DNA from 2 places in the Shewanella sp. SP1S2-4 genome. Region 2 is predicted to be linked to the other one. Evidence: riboswitches for the same ligand, from Rfam matches in the RefSeq annotation. Region 2 holds a riboswitch; the other holds the start of a gene.
The links. A riboswitch is a leader RNA that binds a small molecule or an ion and turns the genes downstream of it on or off. The one in region 2 is predicted to bind cyclic di-GMP.

Region 1: another riboswitch for cyclic di-GMP. It lies ahead of Q4Q52_RS01305 (glycosyl hydrolase family 18 protein); the one in region 2 lies ahead of gbpA (N-acetylglucosamine-binding protein GbpA).

The regions. Positions count from the first base shown of each region.
Region 1 is NZ_JAUOET010000001.1:289,465-299,529, forward strand. Features, by position in the region: gene Q4Q52_RS01305 (glycosyl hydrolase family 18 protein) at 1-981, opposite strand, end outside; cyclic di-GMP riboswitch class I at 1,096-1,184, opposite strand; gene Q4Q52_RS01310 (ROK family protein) at 1,488-2,282, opposite strand; gene Q4Q52_RS01315 (aminopeptidase P family protein) at 2,675-4,462, shown strand; gene Q4Q52_RS01320 (HD domain-containing phosphohydrolase) at 4,743-6,008, opposite strand; gene Q4Q52_RS01325 (methyl-accepting chemotaxis protein) at 6,603-8,171, shown strand; gene Q4Q52_RS01330 (DEAD/DEAH box helicase) at 8,578-9,879, shown strand.
Region 2 is NZ_JAUOET010000037.1:30,114-40,178, reverse strand. Features, by position in the region: gene Q4Q52_RS20840 (transposase) at 383-1,417, shown strand; gene Q4Q52_RS20835 (S46 family peptidase) at 2,011-4,167, opposite strand; gene Q4Q52_RS20830 (aromatic amino acid transport family protein) at 4,463-5,638, opposite strand; gene gbpA (N-acetylglucosamine-binding protein GbpA) at 6,205-7,650, opposite strand; cyclic di-GMP riboswitch class I at 7,773-7,872, opposite strand; gene Q4Q52_RS20820 (TMEM165/GDT1 family protein) at 8,284-8,838, shown strand; gene katB (catalase KatB) at 8,950-10,065, opposite strand, start outside.

The sequences.
Region 1 (10,065 bases), on a different contig from region 2:
TGGATTCGCACCGCCACCACCTGGATATTCCCAGTCAATGTCAACGCCGTCAAAGAACTTCCACGTTTGCAGGAATTCCTTCACCGATGCGACAAAGGTATCGCGCTTACTTTTATCGCCAAAGTAGAAGAAGGGATCAGATAACGTCCAGCCACCAACCGAAGGCAAAATCTTTAGATCGGGGTGGGCTTGCTTGAGCGCCATCAATTGGCCGAAGTTACCTTTGTAGGGATCGGAGTAGTCACTCACGCCCGCCTGTGGCATTTGGACCGCCGCCCAAGGATCGTGGATAGCGACTTTAAAATCTTCACGGCCACTACAGGCACGTTGCAGCGCTTGGAAACTGCCGTCGATTTCTTTCAAACTATCGTTGATGCCATCACCACCACAAATAGGGGTAAAGCCATATAAAATATGAGTTAAGTTCTGTGCTGGGATCTTATCGACTGGGAACTTACGGCCGTACACACCCCATTCTACAAAGTAACTGCCGACCACTTTGCCCGACTTGTTAACGTATGGACGATTGTTTTCTTTAAGCGGAGCATTGAGTGGCACTAAATGGCTGCCATCGGTATCGGCCACGAGGATTTCTTTGGCATCGCTCGCCGTACAACCATCGCTGTTACACAGTTGCACTTGCATCTGATAACGGCCGCCTTTGTTCACCTTAAAGTTAGCGGTGCCCGAAGCGCCCGTGGGGCCCTCCCAAGCGACATTACCGTTGAGCAGCACTTGGGCTTTATTGCCCACATCGCCACTCCAAAGGTTCCAGCTGACGGACACGTCGGCGGCATCTTTAATGGTTACCAACTGATTGTAAGCCGTAGCAGCTTGATTAACTTCGATAATAGCGAACTTGGTTTCACCCCAACCTATAGTCGGTTTGCCGGGCGCTGCGGCAAATGCACTGGCACTCACGGTAGATGCCAGCGCCGATGCCACCAGCAAGGCTGATGTTGAAATTTGAGTCTTGAACATGAGATATCCCTATTGAATTTTTTATATGAATCAATAAGGCAAACAAAGCGTAGACAGGAAACAACACTCTCTTAAGACCATGCAACACGACAGACAATTGCACGAAGAAAAACCTGTGGTATCCCCGCTATCATAGGTACAGACGAACCCTTAGACCGGAGGCTTTGCGTCCCAGTTTTTCAACTGGTTTGCCTTTTACACGCGATGACAACGTTGTCATTGCGATAATCAGCATAGACGTAAGCGCAATAAAAATGCAACAAAATATTATCAACTAAGGTAGTGGTCTGATAAGAAAGCAATTAAATACAGTTCAACTATTTCTAATATTTACTTTGATAATTAATGATTTGCTGACTATTTTAGCCATAAAAAAACAGGACACGATAAGCCAAAGGCATCATCTGTCCTGTTCTCAATTTCACTATTTATGCTGCTAATACTGCTTAAACCAGTAGCACTGAGCCGCTGAACTCTAATAACTCAAAATCATAAGCAAACAGCATCTATGATCCTTGTGCGCGGGGATAATCCCTTGCGAGCATCACAGACAAACCTCGGCACACTAAGGTTTCCATATCATCGACACGGTTGATTTTCATCTCAGCTAAGGGCGCGCTTAATGCCATTTGTTTTAAACTTTCGAGGCAACCTTTGTAGTAAGGGGCATTGTTCATCATGTTGCCTGCGAGCCAAATTCGATTGGGATTAAATAAATTAACGGTCCACGCCAACCCCATACCAAGGTAACTGCCCGCACGGTATAAATCATCCTGAGTGGTGATTTTACGGCTGCGCACAGAATCGCCACTGGCGAGTTGCTCTAAGCTAAATTCACCTGATTCTGTCATCACGCGGCAATGCCCCAACTCGCCTGCAACCCCCGTCGCACCGGTAAAGGCTTGCCCATTAAACGCAATCGACATCCCTATCCCTGTACCGCACATGACCAACAACTCACAGGCATATTTGGCATCGCACGTGGCTTGCATACCCGCATCCATATCGTTGCAGATAAACTTAAGCTCACCTTGGGTTTTCACTGTATCGAAGCTCAAGCCATTGAGCCCGGGTAATGATTTACAGGCAACCAAACGATTATTTTGTACCAGTCCTGGTACGCCAATCGCTAATTGATAATCTTGTAAATCGTAATCGCGTTCGAGCGCAGCGATTTGATTATTTAACTCTTCAATTTTAAAACCTTCGCCTGTGGGAATTTTATATTGTTCTGTATGTCCCGCGAGCTGAAGTTCGAACAGGGCTGTCGTACCGCCCACATCTATTGTTAGTATTTGCATCGCTTACTCCACTGATACATGCGCCCCACTCTGACCCCGAGCGGAGATGGCAAATGTTAGCATAGGGTCCAAATGTTAGCGATTGAATAAAACTTAAGTAGCTAATTTGTAAGGAACAAGTCTAAAAAAACATGACTGACATTTTGTTTTACTCAGGTTTTATGCTAAGAGTCACACAAATAAATTAAGGATTTAAAAGCTTAGCTTGCCCATCGCAGTCAGCACAAATTCACGATTGTATACAAAATCCTTTATTCGCTCCCCTTGCATCTCGCGCGTTAGGCTTGCGATAATCCGAGCTGGTTAGAACTCAAATCAACATAGACCTACTTATCCTTAGGCAAGCTTTGCCTACCGACTTGCACAGCGTGCCAGTCTCACTTGGAGCCCATATGTCACATTCTATCGCCAGCCGCCTCGACGCTATTCGCAGCGAATTATCTTCTGCCAATCTCGATGCTTTTATCATTCCCCGCGCCGACGAGTATCTGGGCGAATATGTGCCAGAACACAACGAACGTTTGTACTGGGCAACCCACTTTACCGGTTCGGCAGGCATGGCTATCGTATTGAAAGATAAAGCAGCAATATTTACCGACGGCCGTTATACGGTGCAAGTTCGTCTGCAAGTGGATGCTGCACTTTTCAGCTACGAAAGCCTGACAGACACGCCACAAATTGAATGGTTATGTGACACGCTACCAGCGGGGTCACGCGTTGGCTTCGATGCACGCTTGCATACTTTAGCTTGGTTTGAAAATGCCAAAGCGACCTTAAACAAAGCCCAAATCGAATTAGTGGCGGTTGAGCAAAACCCTATCGATTTACATTGGCAGGATCGCCCCGCACCCTCGAGTGCGCCAATCACGTTATTCAGTAACGAGAGTGCCGGTAAAACCAGTCTGCAAAAACGTACTGAAATTGGCGCCTTAGTGAAAAAAGCCGGTGCTGATGTCGCGTTGATCGCCGCCTTAGATTCTTTCTGCTGGTTGTTAAATATTCGCGGTAACGATGTGCCGCGTCTGCCCGTTGTGCTCGGCAGTGCCCTACTCCACGCTAATGGCGATATGCAGCTGTTTACCGATTTAAGCAAACTTCCAGAGGGCATTGAGGAGCATGTCGGTGCAGGCGTTAGCTTTAAAAGTGAAGCGTCCCTCGCCGATACGCTGGCGAGTTTATCAGGCGTTAAACTGCTTGCCGATCCAAACTCAGCTAACGCTTGGGCACAAAACCTCGCCCGTGAAGCGGGGGCTAAATTGATTGCTGGCATTGATCCGGTTTCTTTGCCTAAAGCGCAGAAAAATCCCTCAGAACTTGCCGGAATGCGCGCTTGTCACATTCGTGATGGCGTTGCTGTGAGCCGCTTCCTTGCATGGTTAGATGCCGAAGTCGCCGCCAAGCGTATGCACGATGAAGCCACACTTGCCGATAAGTTAGAAAGCTTCCGCCTGCAAGATGAGCGCTATCGCGAGCCAAGTTTCGACACTATTTCTGCAGCGGGCCCCAATGCCGCCATGTGCCATTACAATCACAACAATGGCACACCAGCGATGATGACGATGGATAGCATCTACTTAGTGGATTCTGGCGCGCAATATATCGATGGCACCACAGATGTGACCCGTACTATTGCGATTGGTAAAGTCACTGATGAACATAAAAAAATGGTCACGCTGGTGCTAAAAGGCCATATCGCGCTGGACCAAGCTCGCTTCCCTAAAGGCACTTCAGGCCAGCAACTCGATGCATTCGCCCGCCAATATTTATGGCAACATGGCTTTGATTACGACCACGGCACAGGCCATGGTGTGGGTCACTTTTTAAGTGTGCACGAGGGCCCACAGCGCATAGGTAAAAATGTCAACGGTATCGCACTGATGCCCGGCATGGTGCTTTCCAACGAGCCGGGTTACTACCGCACTGAGAGTTTTGGCATTCGCTTAGAAAACTTAGTCGTAGTGCAACACTGTGAAGCACTGAAAGGCGCAGAGCGCGAGATGTATGAGTTCGATGCACTGACTATGATCCCTATGGATGCCCGCCTAATCGATAAGAGCTTGCTAACACAAAGCGAAATTGACTGGTTCAATGCTTACCATCAGCAAGTGTTTAATACACTTTCGCCGCAGATGTCCGGTGATGAACTCGCGTGGTTAACGCAAGTGACTAAAGCGATTTAGAGCGATTTAGAGCGATTTAGAGCGATTTAGAGCGATTTAGAGCGATTTAGCACTCCTGCGGATAAGTAGCGATTTAAGTCGTCATTTAAATCATCTTCTACATCCGTTATATGCTACAAAATAAAACGCCCAAGGCTATGAGCCTTGGGCGTTTTTTTAGCACTGCTTCTGTATTTTCAAGGCCTAGTCGTATTTCAATAGCATGCTTTCAGCTCATAGTTTCGAAACATGGTTTCAAAACACATTTTCAATTTCAAAACACGATTGTAAACTTGAGCCGCTAGACCATAGTAGGCTGCGCCATAGGCTGATAAGCATCATCCAGCGATGCCTTAGATAACACTTCAAACTCCTGATGAATTACCATAAAACAATCGACTAACTCAGGATCGAAATGCTTACCTTTACCTTCAATAATTAGGTCGATAGCCTCTTGGTGGCTAAAGGGTCGCTTATAACATCGCGGCGAAGTCAGCGCATCATAGACATCCACTAAGGCAACTATGCGTGCCGAAAGCGGAATATCCTCACCTTTCAACCCTAAGGGGTAACCACTACCATCCCACTTTTCATGGTGACCCGACGCGATATCTTGGCCCATCCGAATAAACGTACATTGGGGCGCATATTCCAACAAACTGCGTAGCACTTGCCCACCAATCACAGGGTGAGCTTTGATCTGCTCAAACTCCTGCGGGGTTAATTTACCCGGTTTGAGTAGAATCGCATCGGCAATACCGACTTTACCTATGTCGTGCAAAATGGCCGATAGACTAATATCTTGAATAAAATCATCGTTTAATTCAGCAGGTGGATTGTCGGCCTGCAACCGCTGCGCCGCGAGCATTTTCGAATACTGCCGCATACGTAGTAAGTGCGCACCCGTCTCGTTATCTCTGTATTCAGCAAGTTTGGCCAACCCTAATACAGTCGCTTGGCGCGAGGCTAAGGTTGAATCGAGTGAATCCGCCAACTTACCTAATAAGTAAGTGATGGTTAGGGTCAACATGGCATTGGTTACAATAAAATTGACCACGACAACGGCCCAAATACCCAAACTGTAACCGTGAATATCAGGCCAGTTTAACCAGCCAAAGTGATAGGCAAGCCCAATCAGTACCAGACTCAGCCCATTTAAATATTGGGCATATAAGCTCGCGCGACTTCCTAAGAAAATGCCAACTAATGGCGCAAAGATAAATAACCAGAAGAACCCCGCACCCGATGGACCAATCGCAATCAAAAAACCAACGCCGATAGCAAACGCTAACAAACAACCACCGCCAAAACGCGTGCTATCAGCAAGCTTAGGAAAATACAGTAAAACCAATAAAAACAAATAAGCCAGCGTATCGAATACCACCATAGACCAAAGATCGGCGATGACACATAAATACACGCTGGTGATATATACGGGCACGCAGAGAAGCGCAAGGAAGCCAAATAGACGTTCAAAAATCAAACGTCGCCAATGGGGCAGTGCCGCTGCTGTCCCCAAGGACGCGGTAGCCAATTTCGCTACGCCACGTCTAAGTGATATCGCCATGGGAAAATCCTCTTATGTTGCATTCCCGCTATGAGCTAATGAAGCTGATCTTATGAACCTAAGCTAATGAACCTGAGTTAATAAACTAAAGGGTGCGAATAAGATGACAAAACTGAGGCAAAGCCAGATAAATCACACATCCAGCAAGCCATAGTTTATTGCCCATTAAAGAATAGACTATGACAAATAAACCGTCCGAATGAATGCCGCGATATGGCAAACGAATCAAGGACATTAGGCCAATGCCACCGCACAGATTTTGCAAATAATATGATGCCTACTTTCTACTCAATATCTGTTAAAACAATAACCCTATACAAAATACTGAAATTTGCGTTTTAGCAGGATAAACGCTCGTTTAATTCCATATTTGCACTACTTAAAATTTTTATATTTTGCAATAGCTTACAAATACAACGAACGATTGATTTTTATGGGTAAACCATCAAAAACCGCTCTCCTATACCCATACAAAAATGATAGTCTTGTCACATAACAAGCTTACCCCAATGAGAGTAAGCGCAAGAAAATTAGCGCCTAACACCGCGCCCCTGAACCCCAATAAACCATATCGGCCCTGAATGGACACACTAAATGAGCCAGAGTAACGCGTCTGCCCACAGAACACTGAATGCACAGAGATCAGATCAAGAAATCCGCTTAACACCACAAGATGAACTCATTTCCACCACCGACACTCGCGGTATCATTACTTACGTTAATGCCCGTTTTGCTGAAGTCTCTGGCTATAGCGCCCAAGAGTTAATTGGCAGTGCCCACAATATGGTTCGCCATCCCGATATGCCGAGCGCCGCCTTTAAAGAAATGTGGGAAAAGCTTAAGTCGGGCCAATCTTGGCGCGGCATAGTGAAGAACCGCTGTAAGAATGGTGGCTTCTATTGGGTCGATGCCTTTGTCTCACCATTATTTGAAAACGGCACTATCGTTGGTTATCAGTCGGTGCGTATTCAGCCTCAAGCCGCCTACGTCAGCAAAGCAAATGAGATATACCAAAGACTTAAACTGGATAAATCCATTTCTAAGCCCTTAAGCTTAATGCAGAAACGTATCCTCTCGGCGGTTGTCGCCTCGACCGGCTTACTGATCGCGGGCTACTTTTGGGGCTGGGGCGTGATTATCGCGGGGGCGGTTTTGATGAGTTTAAACTTGGCTATATTCTACGATGAGGCCTTTCGCATTCCCGCTAAACTGATTGAAATGCAAACTAAATACGACTCTATCAGTCGCTACATCTACTCGGGTGCCGATACGTCTTCTATCCTCGATTTCCAGCTCATCATGCTGCAGGCCAAAATGAGTGGCGTACTGGGGCGCACACAAGATCAAGCCAATCAATTGCATGCGATTGCCGATCAATTAGTGGTCGCGACCGAGCAAACCTATGTCAGCCTAGATCAAGAGAAAAGTCAGCTAGAACAGCTCTCTAGTGCGATGGAAGAAATGAGTTCAACCATCACTGAAGTCGCGCAGAATACCCATCTCACATCCACCAGCATCAATACCGCCTACGATCTTTGCCTTAAAAGTAGCGCCAATATGAAGGCCAACACTCAAAAAGTGGAACAACTGGCCAAGTCTGTTGCCGATGCAGCTAACAATGCCCATCAATTGAATAAAGAAGCCGAGCAAGTTGCTAATGCGATGGGCGAAATTGACTCCATCGCCGAGCAAACTAATCTTCTCGCCCTCAATGCGGCCATTGAAGCTGCCCGTGCAGGTGAACAAGGCCGTGGGTTTGCCGTGGTCGCCGATGAAGTGCGCGCGCTGTCGAGTCGAACCCAACTGTCGACCAACAGTATTTCAAAGAGTGTCGATAAGATGTTCTCTATGCTCAACGCATGGGCCAAAGAAATGGAACAAAGCCGCCAACACGCGGAACGCTGCGCTAGCGACATCCAACTGTCCGCCGACAATGTGAATACCATTTACCAAGAAGTGAGTGATATCCACACCTTTGCCCAGCAAAATGCGGTCGCAGCGGATCAACAGCGTCAAGTGGTCAACGAGATTGCCAGCAACATACACTCCATCACCCATTCAAGCGCAGAGAACTTGGCCGCAACCCATCTGATTGGTGATGCCGCCCATCTGCTTAAGCATAATGCCGAGAAAGCCCTCGGCTTGAGACGCACCTTCGGTTAGTCATAAGCAAGATATAAAATGCCGCAGCCAAAACTGCGGCATTTTTCTATCGCGTTTATTTAGCCCATTCTTTGCGCCAGCCGTCACTCAACCTTAAATCATACTCAGCTAAGAGCATACTCAATCCAGTACTGATCCAACCCAGTGCTTGCAGAATTGGCCCTATCCCGCCTGAGCCGTCGCTAAGGCTTTTATCTCTTGGCGATAAAATGATGCAGATAAAATGCCAAAACACTAAAAAGTTCAGGTTTTAACCGAAATTTTTGCTATACTCCGCGCCCGCCATTTTTCTTATAAAATCTGTGTGGAAGAATGAGCCAGTCGGCACGCCTCTCTCCTTAGTCGAGTAAATAATAGAGGCTCGCGGTGCTTGAATGTTTGAATAAGTGAACGATAGGAATCCAAAATGAGATTTGAATCTTTTAGTTTTTCCCCCGAGATTTTGCGCGCTATCTCAGATTGCGGTTATCAACAAATGACGCCTATTCAGCAGCAAGCGATACCTGCTATCCGCCGCGGCCAAGATGTCTTAGCCAGTGCCCAAACCGGTACGGGTAAAACCGCCGCCTTCGCGCTGCCGATCCTGCAAAAGATGGTTGAAAATCCAAGCGAAACGTTAAAGTCGAATGCCCGCGTATTAATCCTTACGCCGACCCGTGAGCTTGCGGCTCAAGTCGCTGACAACGTTACGGCTTACTGCAAGTACTTAAACTTCAGCGTGTTAACCATTTATGGTGGCGTAAAGATAGAAACACAAGCGCAAAAGCTGAAACGCGGCGCCGATGTTATTGTTGCCACCCCAGGTCGCTTACTTGAGCACCTTACCGCCTGTAACTTAAGCCTGTCGAACGTCGACTTTTTAGTCCTAGACGAAGCCGACCGTATGTTAGACATGGGCTTTAGCGCCGATATCCAAAAGATCCTTCAAGCGGTAAATAAGAAGCGTCAAAACCTGTTGTTCTCGGCCACTTTCTCAAGTGCGGTGAAAAAACTCGCCAACGATATGATGGTTAAACCGCAAGTGATCAGCGTTGATAAGCAAAACACGACGGCCGATACGGTTAGCCAAGTGGTTTATCCGGTTGAACAACGCCGTAAACGCGAACTGCTGTCTGAGCTAATTGGCAAGAAAAACTGGCAACAGGTATTAGTATTTACCGCGACCCGTGATGCCGCCGATACGCTAGTCAAAGAATTGAATTTAGATGGGATCCCATCTGAAGTGGTCCACGGTGATAAAGGCCAAGGCAGTCGTCGCCGCGCCCTGCGTGAATTTGTGGCAGGTGATGTACGCGTACTGGTTGCCACCGAAGTTGCCGCCCGTGGTCTGGATATCCCAAGCCTTGAATACGTAGTCAACTATGACTTACCTTTCCTCGCCGAAGACTATGTCCACCGTATCGGTCGTACAGGTCGCGCGGGTAAAACTGGCGTAGCCATTTCATTTGTGAGCCGCGAAGAAGAACGTACCTTAGCCGATATCGAAAAACTGATCGGTCAACAAATTCGCCGTGTCACTGTGCCAGGTTATGAAGTGGGCAGCCGCGAATTGCTATTAAAGCAATTGCAAACCCGCCGTAGCTTTGCCAAGAAACAACAAAGAACCGACAACGTCGGCGCTCAAGTTACTGCTGAGAAAAACATGCAAGGCCGCCGCGTAAAAATGAAGGTGGGTCAAGCACCTAGCAAAGCGAAAAAGCTGAAATAAACAACTAACATAGGCAATGCACCTCGCCTATCAGTCTCGTTATTAAAGCAAAAAGCGTCCCAAGGGGCGCTTTTTTATTGAGCCGAAATAATAAGCTACAAGCCATAGGCTATAAGAGTGACTCGCTCTAAAGATGGCTTATCTCAGTCCGAACTCTGTGACGGACTCAATCGGCAAGTTATCCCC
Region 2 (10,065 bases):
TTTTTCATCATTGGGTTTTGTTTTAATTATTTTTCATGGAATATTGAACTCTAATGGCTTTAGTTTTTTCTCAAACATTAACTATTATGGTTATGTTTTTTTAGTCTTTTTATGTTTTTTATGGTTGTACATTAATGCTCGGCTTTGTAAATTTTTAAAAAAATATGAAATTGATTTTGATTCTAGTATAGGTGCTAAGGAAATAAAATTTCATAGCTATATAACTTATTTTTTAATTGCAATATTTATTTTTGTTCGGGTGTTCATTTAACCTGCTTTTAGTAGACCATGCAAAAAGCGGGGACAGCCACATCTTTTTGTGTTTTTCAGTTCCTTCTACTAGGCTTTAAATTATCCTGATTTTGTCTGTGTGGAGTTTGTGATGACCTCGGCCAGAAGACAGTTAATTGATGCCAATGCGACGCCTTTTTATCATGTGATAAACCGCTGTGTTCGTAGGGCTTTTTTGTGTGGTGAAGATAAGCTCACTGGTCGCAGTTACGAGCATCGACGTGGCTGGATTGTCGATAAAATCAAAGCCTTGTCCGCGATATTTTGTATCGATATTTGTGCCTATGCGGTGATGAGTAATCACTATCATTTAGTGCTTAAAATTGATGTCGACAAGGCCAAATCGCTAACGCAAAAAGATATTATTCGTCGCTGGTGTCAAATTACTAAAGGCCATGCTGTCGCGACTAAGTATATGAATGGTGATGCTTTAATCGACGGTGAAGTGATATTACTTGATCGCTTACTTGCAGAGTGGCATGAACGATTAAGTAGTATCAGTTGGTTTATGCGCTGTTTAAATGAACAAATTGCCCGCAAGGCCAATCGTGAAGATGAGTGTAAAGGCGCCTTTTGGGAAGGCCGTTTTAAGTCGCAAGCGCTGTTAGATGAGCAAGCCCTGCTCGCGTGTATGATGTATGTGGATTTAAATCCAATCAGAGCAGGCATTGCCGATTCTTTGCAATCCTCTGATTTTACATCGATTCAGGAGCGAATTAACTCGCTAAACACCCCAAATCATCCATTAACCCTCCCTGTGCCACAAACTGACTTCTCAACTAATGAAGCTCATATTCCCCACAAGTCTCTCGTCCAATTCGATGGCGCAGCTCACCTGAATCAGCAAGTGGGTATTCCCTTTCACTTTGCCGATTATCTCGAACTGATTGATTGGACAGGCCGCGCCATCCGCCTTGATAAGAAAGGCTATATCGATAATCAACGACCGAAACTACTCAATGAATTAGGTATAGCGCCCGATGCGTGGCTCACATCAGCCAAAGAGTTTCGTCGTCAATACAGTGGCATAAGTGGTCGATGGGATAGCATGTGTGCATTTAAAAAGCAGCATAACAGCGGCAAATGGTGTAAAGGTAAAGCCTCAAGCCAAACGTTACATCCTTAAGTTGCTCACGACTCAGCGTTTAGGATTATTTTTGTTTATCCGAAATGGAGAGAATTTCGCGCAAAACATAGCACGCTTTTGTCCGAAAGCTTGCTAGGTATCTCCTTCATACAGACTGGTTACACTAGTGCCCAAAAGGTGAGCCATGGTGATTTGCGAGACGACCGTCCGCCCCATGGACGGGTCGGTCGAGCATCCACGGATGGACTTGCTGCGCGTCGACGGGTCAATGCCATGGCAAGCCTATATGCATGGATTTCAGCCAATGCTAACCCACTAAAAAATAAAACTAAAAATGCAGGTCCTACGGCACTACTTTCCAACAGATTTCAGTCCCCAAAATATGTTGCGTATATATTTTCAATCCACGGTTCCGCTAATGCTAGAAAGTTGAGCTAATGCTATGGCACGCCTATCAAGACTGCTATCTCAACAGCTATCAGCAGTCATTGCACAAAAAAATAGCGATAAACCCTGTGAGTTTATCGCTATTTTATTATCTTGTTATGGCTGCATTCAAAGAGCGCTACATCACGCTTAAATGCTGATAATCCAGCCATTATAGGCCGCACCATTGCTGATGCGGCAATGGCTTACTTAACTATTTCCATCTCGGCTAATAGATTGTCGGCATGATCTAAATACTTCATTACCCACAACATATAGCGGCTATCCACTTGGATTGAACGGTTGATGTTATCGTCATATGCCCAGTCGCCGATAATACTTTCATACACACCATCGAACAGCAGACCGACTAATTCAGCGCGGCCGTTTAGGGTGGGTGAACCTGAGTTACCGCCCGTGGTGTCTAACGTCGACAGGAAGTTAACCGGTACAGAATCGATGGCTTTCACATAGAAATCACCGTATTGCTTCTGCTTAATCAGCTCTAACTCTTTTTTCGGTGCATCGAATGGGTCAACACCTGTGTCTTTTTGCACTATGCCTTCAAGGCGAGTGAATGGCACAGCCACTAAACCGTCTTTTGGCGAGTAGCCTTTCACATGACCCACAGTGACACGCAGGCTTGAGTTTGCATCGGCATACACAGGTTTACCTTGCTCAAGATTGTAGGCAATGATGGCATCCATGTACTGCGGGCGCACTTTCATCAGCTCGCCATCCAGTTCTTTTTCTTTCTTTTCTTCTGCCATATCTGTGTCATACATAGCCACGGCGAATTGAATGAAAGGATCTTTAGAGGCTTTAAAATCGGCAACGGATTTATCCATCCACGCCAGACGCACGTCTTTTTTGCCTAACTCAGTTTTGGCGTACATTTTGTCTAAGGTTTTCGAAAGCTTAGCTTCGCTGAACTTTTTATCGATACCAAAGGCTTTATCCAATGCAGGTAGACGTTTGTCCTCTGGCAGTGCGGCGTAACGTTTCAGCATATCGAATAACACGGCTTTATCGACGCTTGGCGCATAACGACGATCGATACGCTCCATGCTTGCTTTGAGGCGAGTCATATCACGTTCTTGGAAGCCAGGTTCACGCTGCATATCCGGCAGTTGTTTCTCGTTCGCTAAGCGATACAAGCTGCGCGCCGTTGGCAACATAGTCGTGCTACCAATGTAGCTTAAGATCATGTCACGCTCTTGATGCGCTTTACTCTTGGCAATTAACGCATCTAATTCCGCTAAGGTTTTACCGTATTTTGCATCACGGCTGCTGTCTTTAGCGATCCACGCTGCAAGCTCAGCTTCGCGGGCTTTACGGTCCGCCAGCATGGTGGATTTGCCATAAAACTCGATCATTGAGGTGAAGTTTTTCGCGTAGTTTGCAAGGCCAGCAATTTGACTCTCGTACTTAATACGTTCGTCACTGCCCTCTGGCGCGGTATCTTTAATGATCTCAATAAAGCGCTCGCGCAATAACTTACCTTCTGGATAAGCCCACTCGAACTGATTTTGTACTTCATTGGCGGTGCGATATCGGTTGGTGCGACCTGGGTAGCCAGCGACCATGACAAAATCGCCATCGCTCACGCCTTTAGCCGATACTTTTAAGAAGCTTTTGGGCTCGTATGGCACGTTATCGCTACTAAAATCGGCAGGTTTGCCCGCTTTCGACACATAGGCGCGGTAGAAAGAAAAATCGCCGGTGTGACGTGGCCACATCCAGTTATCGACGTCGCCGCCGTATTTACCCACGCTAGCGGCTGGGTTATAGACTAAGCGTACGTCGCGGATTTCCAGTTGTTTAACCAGATAATATTCAAGACCGCCGTGGAAGCTATAAACTTGGCAACGGTAGCCGTCTTCTTTTTCGCATTCAGCTACTAAGGCTTTTTCTTGGCTTTCAACGCCTTGATAGAAGTCACTGCCTATTTTGCCTTCAAGCCCGCCTTTAACGCGCTCAGTCACATTGGTCACATCTTCGGTCACGTACACACGTGAACCCGGTGTGGCAGGTAATTCATCGGCGAAGGTCTTAGCTAAAAAACCATCTTGTAGCAGGTTTTTTTCTGGGGTGGAGTTGTATTGAATCGCACCATAGGCACAGTGATGGTTAGTGACCACCAAGCCTTTTGGCGATACGAATGACGCGGTACAGCCACCAAGGCTGATCACTGCGTTCATTGGGAATTCGGTGAGTTTTGAAATCGATTTTGCATCAATTTCTAGCCCTTTTGCTTTAAGCTCATCGGCCATAGCGGGCAGCTGATGGGGCTGCCACATACCTTCGTCAGCCTGAGCGCCAAAACTGGCGGCCACGGCAACTGTGAGTAACCATTTTTTCATTGTGTTAAGTCCGTTTTATGTGAATGAAGCCACGCGCAAGCTGGGCCATGTTCTCGTTTTAATCGTGTTGTTTTTATCTTAAGTCACTGTATTAAAACCCAGCATCACTCGCTTTAAAACCTAAAAAGCAAAAAGTCAGGCCGGGGCCTGACTTTATCACATCGGATACACTCTATAACAGACTCAGAAAAATTCGCTTACAAAGCAAATACATTCCATCAGCTACATTCCATCAGCGTTACCCCGCGGCGTTCGCTACAATGCTGACGCTAGCCGCGAATTAAATACCAAGCCGTTAGATTGCAACAAATAGCTGGGCGCCCACAATCACAGCGCCTAACAAACCTGCCATCACTAAGCCCGCAGAACCACCCGACACTTGATAACCGCCCGGTTGTGTTTGGCGTTGACGCAATGCCATCACAATTGGCAAGAAGATGATCATCACCACCAATGGCACAGCTGCGAATCCCAGTACCGCCACAAAGCCTTCTGGCAGATACAGAGCACATAATACTGGCGGAATGAAGGTTAACAACCAGGTCTGCATACGGCCGGCAAGCGTCTCTTTTGCACGGGTTAATTCGGCGACAAAGTCATACAGGCTTAAGGTCACCCCGAGGAATGAGGTCACTAGGGCTAAATCGGCGAATAACGAAATGCATTTGCTGATCCAAGGCGTATGGGCAATTTCCTGTAATGCCGTCACTAGTGACGGTAATGAACCTTCGAAACCACTGACTTCATAGCCGCCTACTGTGCCTAAGGTCACTAACAACCAAAGCACATAACAAGCGAGTGGAATCGTCGAACCGATTAACAATACCTTGCGCAGTGAAACTGCATCGCCATCCAGATAACGCACTAAAGTGGCAATACAAACGTGGAAACCAAAAGAGGTAAACACTACGGGAATCGCCGCCATCCAACTGCTGGTCATCGACTCGGCAATCGCGCCCGTTGCCATGCTGGCAATACTGACTTCAGGCAGGAGAAATAACACCACAACCACCAGCAGTAAAATCATTAACGAAAACAGGAAGCGGGACACTTTATCGACCCAAGCCACACCGAGCGCCGCAAATCCGCCGAGCACTAGGGTAAACAACAATACGGCGACTTGATTATCGAGCACGATATCAAACATGTTCTTCGCTTTAAGCACTAATAGCGATGACCCACCGGTGAGATAAGCGGCGGTCAAAGCAAATAATAAACTTAAGAAAGAAGCGCCTTGAATTATCTGGCCTTTTTTACCCAGCAATTTACCCGTAATGACATGCAGATTATCACCCACGCCAGTGCGTAAGTTAATTTCGAGCATCAGTAATGAGGTATAGGCAGATACGCCCCAAATAACGACGAGTAACACTAACGCCGGAATAATACCTAAAGCCGCGGTAGCTAAAGGTAAGGCTAACATACCTGCGCCAATGGCCGTCCCGGCAACGATGGCGATCGAGCCTAACATTTTTGAATTCACACAATAGTCCTGTTCAATGATTAATTATTATTTTATTTGAGTAAGATTTGAACCGATAAAGCCTTGCGTCTTAAATCGAAATAAGCAACACATCACTTAAAGCAGCTTCAAAAAGCATCCAATCGGATCTCATTCCTGCAGATCAATTGGCCCCAATAGCTTTTGAATATTTCAACCCAGTAGCCATTGAGGCTAACTAAATCGGTTGCATAAAAGTGGCATGACTTTCAATTGTGATAATCCTAATAACAACATAGGTAAAATAGATAGTTTGGGACATTAACAGAGCCAAACCCAGTGGGCAAGCCAGTTGTGAACAAAGATAAGTCGCGCACTGTACGGTAACAACTTAATAGCGCTGTGATAAACGAAAACATACAAGCCAACAAAATCGCTACCTTTGTTGGAAATACGTGGGGTTCAGCATTGTGGGGGAATCGAGGTAAAACGTGTACTTTGACTGTTGCTAGCGCGCTAAATATGGGCTTAAACATATTCGCTGTGTTTAAGCCCAATCACATCATGTTGAGAATCGATTAACTCAAGATGCTAATTTACAGCTCAGTCCACGCCATAGTCCAAGAAGCGCCAAAACCTGGCTCAAATCCTGTGGCAGAAGCCGACCACTGCATGCAATAGCCGCTATAGGGGAATGGCTTACATTGATACACTTTGCCATTTTTAGGCTGTAACACTGTAGTGCCCGCAACGTAACCTTTGACTCCTTCAGGGAAGGCAAAATCCGCTTCTGGCGCTGGTGCTTGATCCTTTAAGAAAAGATCAAAGTTCTGCTGAATAACATCACCTTGTTTAGGCTCAGCTTTAACCTGCAAGTGATAATGCCCTGCTTTAGGCGCAACCACGTCTAACACTAAGCTCGCGCTGGTATTGTTAACGGTTTGACTGACAAAACCCGCAGCCGTACCATCGTGGCTAAACAAATACGCTGACACTAACATTTCAGCATTGCTGGTGACGTCAAAACGAACCTGCGCCGCGCCGTCGATAATTTGATAATCGTCAGCAAGTGAAGTGACTTCTAAGCTGTTGCCCGGTGCGGGCGCCAGATCAAATCCCACTTCAACACGCTCAATACCTGAAGTCGTCGCAGTAAAAATGTCGTTTTTGCCATACACAGGCTCAATCACACCTGATGCATTTTTTTGTCCCGCTTTTAACTGAGACTGCTGGGCATTAATCGCGCTAGCTAATAGGAAAGGCCAGTTTTGTTTATCACCTTGAGTCGCATCGCTAATGGTAATCACTGTTTGCTTAGCCGGTTGCTCACCATTGGCATCGAACACTCGAGTCATCACTTTATCGCCAGCTTTGAGATCGAGTGACGGATTGATGTCGCCCACATCGAACCATTCACCCGGTACGACGGGACCCGAATCCAAGTTCACATCGATAGCATTGTAGAAACTGTTAGTGGTATCACCCACTTCCCACACGGCTAGAATCACTTGATAACCGCTGCGACCTTCTGGCACATAACAGTCATGGGTCACTAACTTAGGCGGCTGCACCATGCCACCATCGACTACGCAGAATGGCGCTAAGTCAAAGCTCGCACGGCTTAAAGCTTGGTTTTGATTCCAATCTTGGCGAGTTAAATAATAACGCCAATTGCGGGTGACATGATTGGCAGTGAACTGCCAACTGAACTTATTCCAGCCCGCTTTGATATCCGTCTTTGACCAACGGCTGGGACTCTGTTCATCTAAAGGCGAGAAAGCACCATTACCCGCACTCGCCAGTTTGCCATCAGCAGGACCTGACTCAGGAAAACCCGATGGTCCTTCAACGCTTTGCGGTTCCCATTGCACCGCGCCACAGTTGGCATTGTTGCCGGTTTTACAGGCATAGGAACGTGACTCTGGCGCCACAACATAACCGTGTGCCTGTGCAGAAATACTCACAAATGTATTTGCCGCCATCACTGCGGCGGCCAATAAACTTAATTTAGAAACAGGGGAAAAAACAGTAGGATTTGCCACTTTAATGCACTCCATTTGCACCCATCTTTGCCAGTATTGGCTTGGGCTTAGGTATAAAAGTGGTATTTGGGCAAACAACAGCATTAAACAGCAGTCGTTTATCTTTCACAGAAATCGAATTCTGCGGCAACTCCGCTATCTTAGTTCACTAAAAAATCCATTTACAACCTTAGACCGGAAGCTTTGCGTCCTAACTTTTCAATTAGTTTGCCAAATACGGTAGGTGTCATCGAATCACTACGAGTTAATAGTATGTAATCAAGTAGAAATGACCTGGCTAAATTAGCAACAAAAGACAACGCTGTCAAAAAATTAACCCATTTATATTCATATAATTACAGAATGTTGCGCGGTATTTTTCTGACACCTGTCAAACATCTATTCGTGTCTACTGCGATAAACTGGTGCTTGAAACCGAAGTTCACTTAGGTATAATGCCCACCTCGCTTCGGGGGAGTAGCTAACTGGATTTCGAGCCATCGTCATCTAGGGTGAACATCAACATACTTGGCCACACGCCATGGTGTTCACAGCAAATCATCGATTTGCCCAGCAAGACCTGAGCACAATGACTGCACCTAGGGGTGGACGGTTTATTGTGCTTATGTCTTAACCACCCCTAAAGGATCACACTTGGAAGCCCTACTTGCCTCAACCTTTACGGTTGCTATTGCCGAAATTGGCGATAAAACTCAATTGCTTGCACTTATTCTCGCCGCAAGATTTAAACATAAAACCGCCATTATTTTAGGCATTTTTCTGTCAACGTTATTCAACCATTTTGCCGCCGCTTGGATTGGCCAATGGGCGATTAACTGGGTCAGCCCAGATCTTGCCCGCTATTTAGTTGCCGCGTCGTTCTTCGCGATTGCCCTTTGGGTGTTAATCCCAGATAAAGTCGATGCTGAAGAGAGCCGTTTCTATAAAATGGGCCCCTTCCTCGCCACCTTTATCCTGTTTTTCATCGCCGAGATGGGGGATAAAACGCAAATCGCAACGGTAGTGTTAGCCGCAAAATACGATTCATTAACTATGGTGGTTGCAGGCACAACCTTAGGCATGCTGCTTGCCAATGTACCTGTGGTGATCGCAGGCCATTTCAGCGCCGAAAAATTACCTATGTTGTGGATACACCGCGGCTGCGCCGTATTGTTCGCACTGTTAGGCGTAGCAACACTACTGTTCTAGATCATTGATCATATTAAATTAAGGCAACAAAAAGGCCAGTGATAAACATCACTGGCCTTTCTACTTACAACGGTTGTATTGAGATAAACAGTGTCGACTTAGAAACGCAGTTTATAAGCCTAATGCCGTTTTAATCCGTTGACCGTAATCCGCATCTGCTTGAGTAAAATGCGCCACCATACGTTGCTGCACATCTAAACTCGCTTGACTTAATGAACCTGAAATCGTTGCCACTAGGCGCGCTTTCTCCGCTTCAGAGAAGATGCGATACAAATTACCCGCTTGGGTATAATCGTCTTGGTTATAACGACTGTAACGCGTCGCTTCACCTTCTAAACGCAATGGTGGTTCGCTAAAGTTTACTGGCTCAACCAAAGCATCAGCAGTGCTGTTCGGGCCATAGTTTGCCGAAGCGTCGCCACCCGTTTGGCTACCATGGTAAGGGCATTGCGTGCCCGCCATCGCACCTGCACGTTGATGATGATTTGCCTTAGCGGCATGCGGGCAGTTCACTGGCAATTGGTTGTAGTTAGCACCAATGCGGTAACGCTGGGCATCGGCATAGGCAAATAAACGTGCTTGCAACATCTTGTCGGGTGAAGCGCCGACGCCAGGAACCAAATTGCTCGGTGCCAATGCCACTTGCTCAACTTCGGCAAAATAGTTTTGTGGCAGACGATTCAGTTCTAATACACCAATCTCAAGTAATGGATAGTCGCTATGCGGCCAAACCTTAGTTAAATCAAATGGATTGATATGGTAAGTATTGGCATCTGCCTCAGGCATAATCTGCACATTAACCGTCCAACGCGGGAAGTTACCATCAGTAATCGCCACCACCATATCGCGCTGGGATGAATCGGGATCGATCCCTTTTAATTTATCAGCCTGTTCATTGGTTAAGTTGACCACACCTTGCTGGGATTTAAAGTGGAACTTCACCCAGAAACGCTCGCCCTTGGCATTCCACAGCGAGAAAGTATGTGAACCATAACCGTGCATTTGACGGTAGTTGGCTGGAATACCGCGATCCGACATCAAAATGGTCACTTGATGCATGGCTTCAGGATTCAATGACCAAAAGTCCCACATAGCCTGCGGATCTTTTAAGTTTGTCTTAGGATTACGCTTTTGCGTATGGATAAAGTCTGGAAACTTAATCCCATCTCGTAAGAAAAAGGTCGGCGTGTTGTTACCCACGATATCGTGATTACCACGGGCAGTATA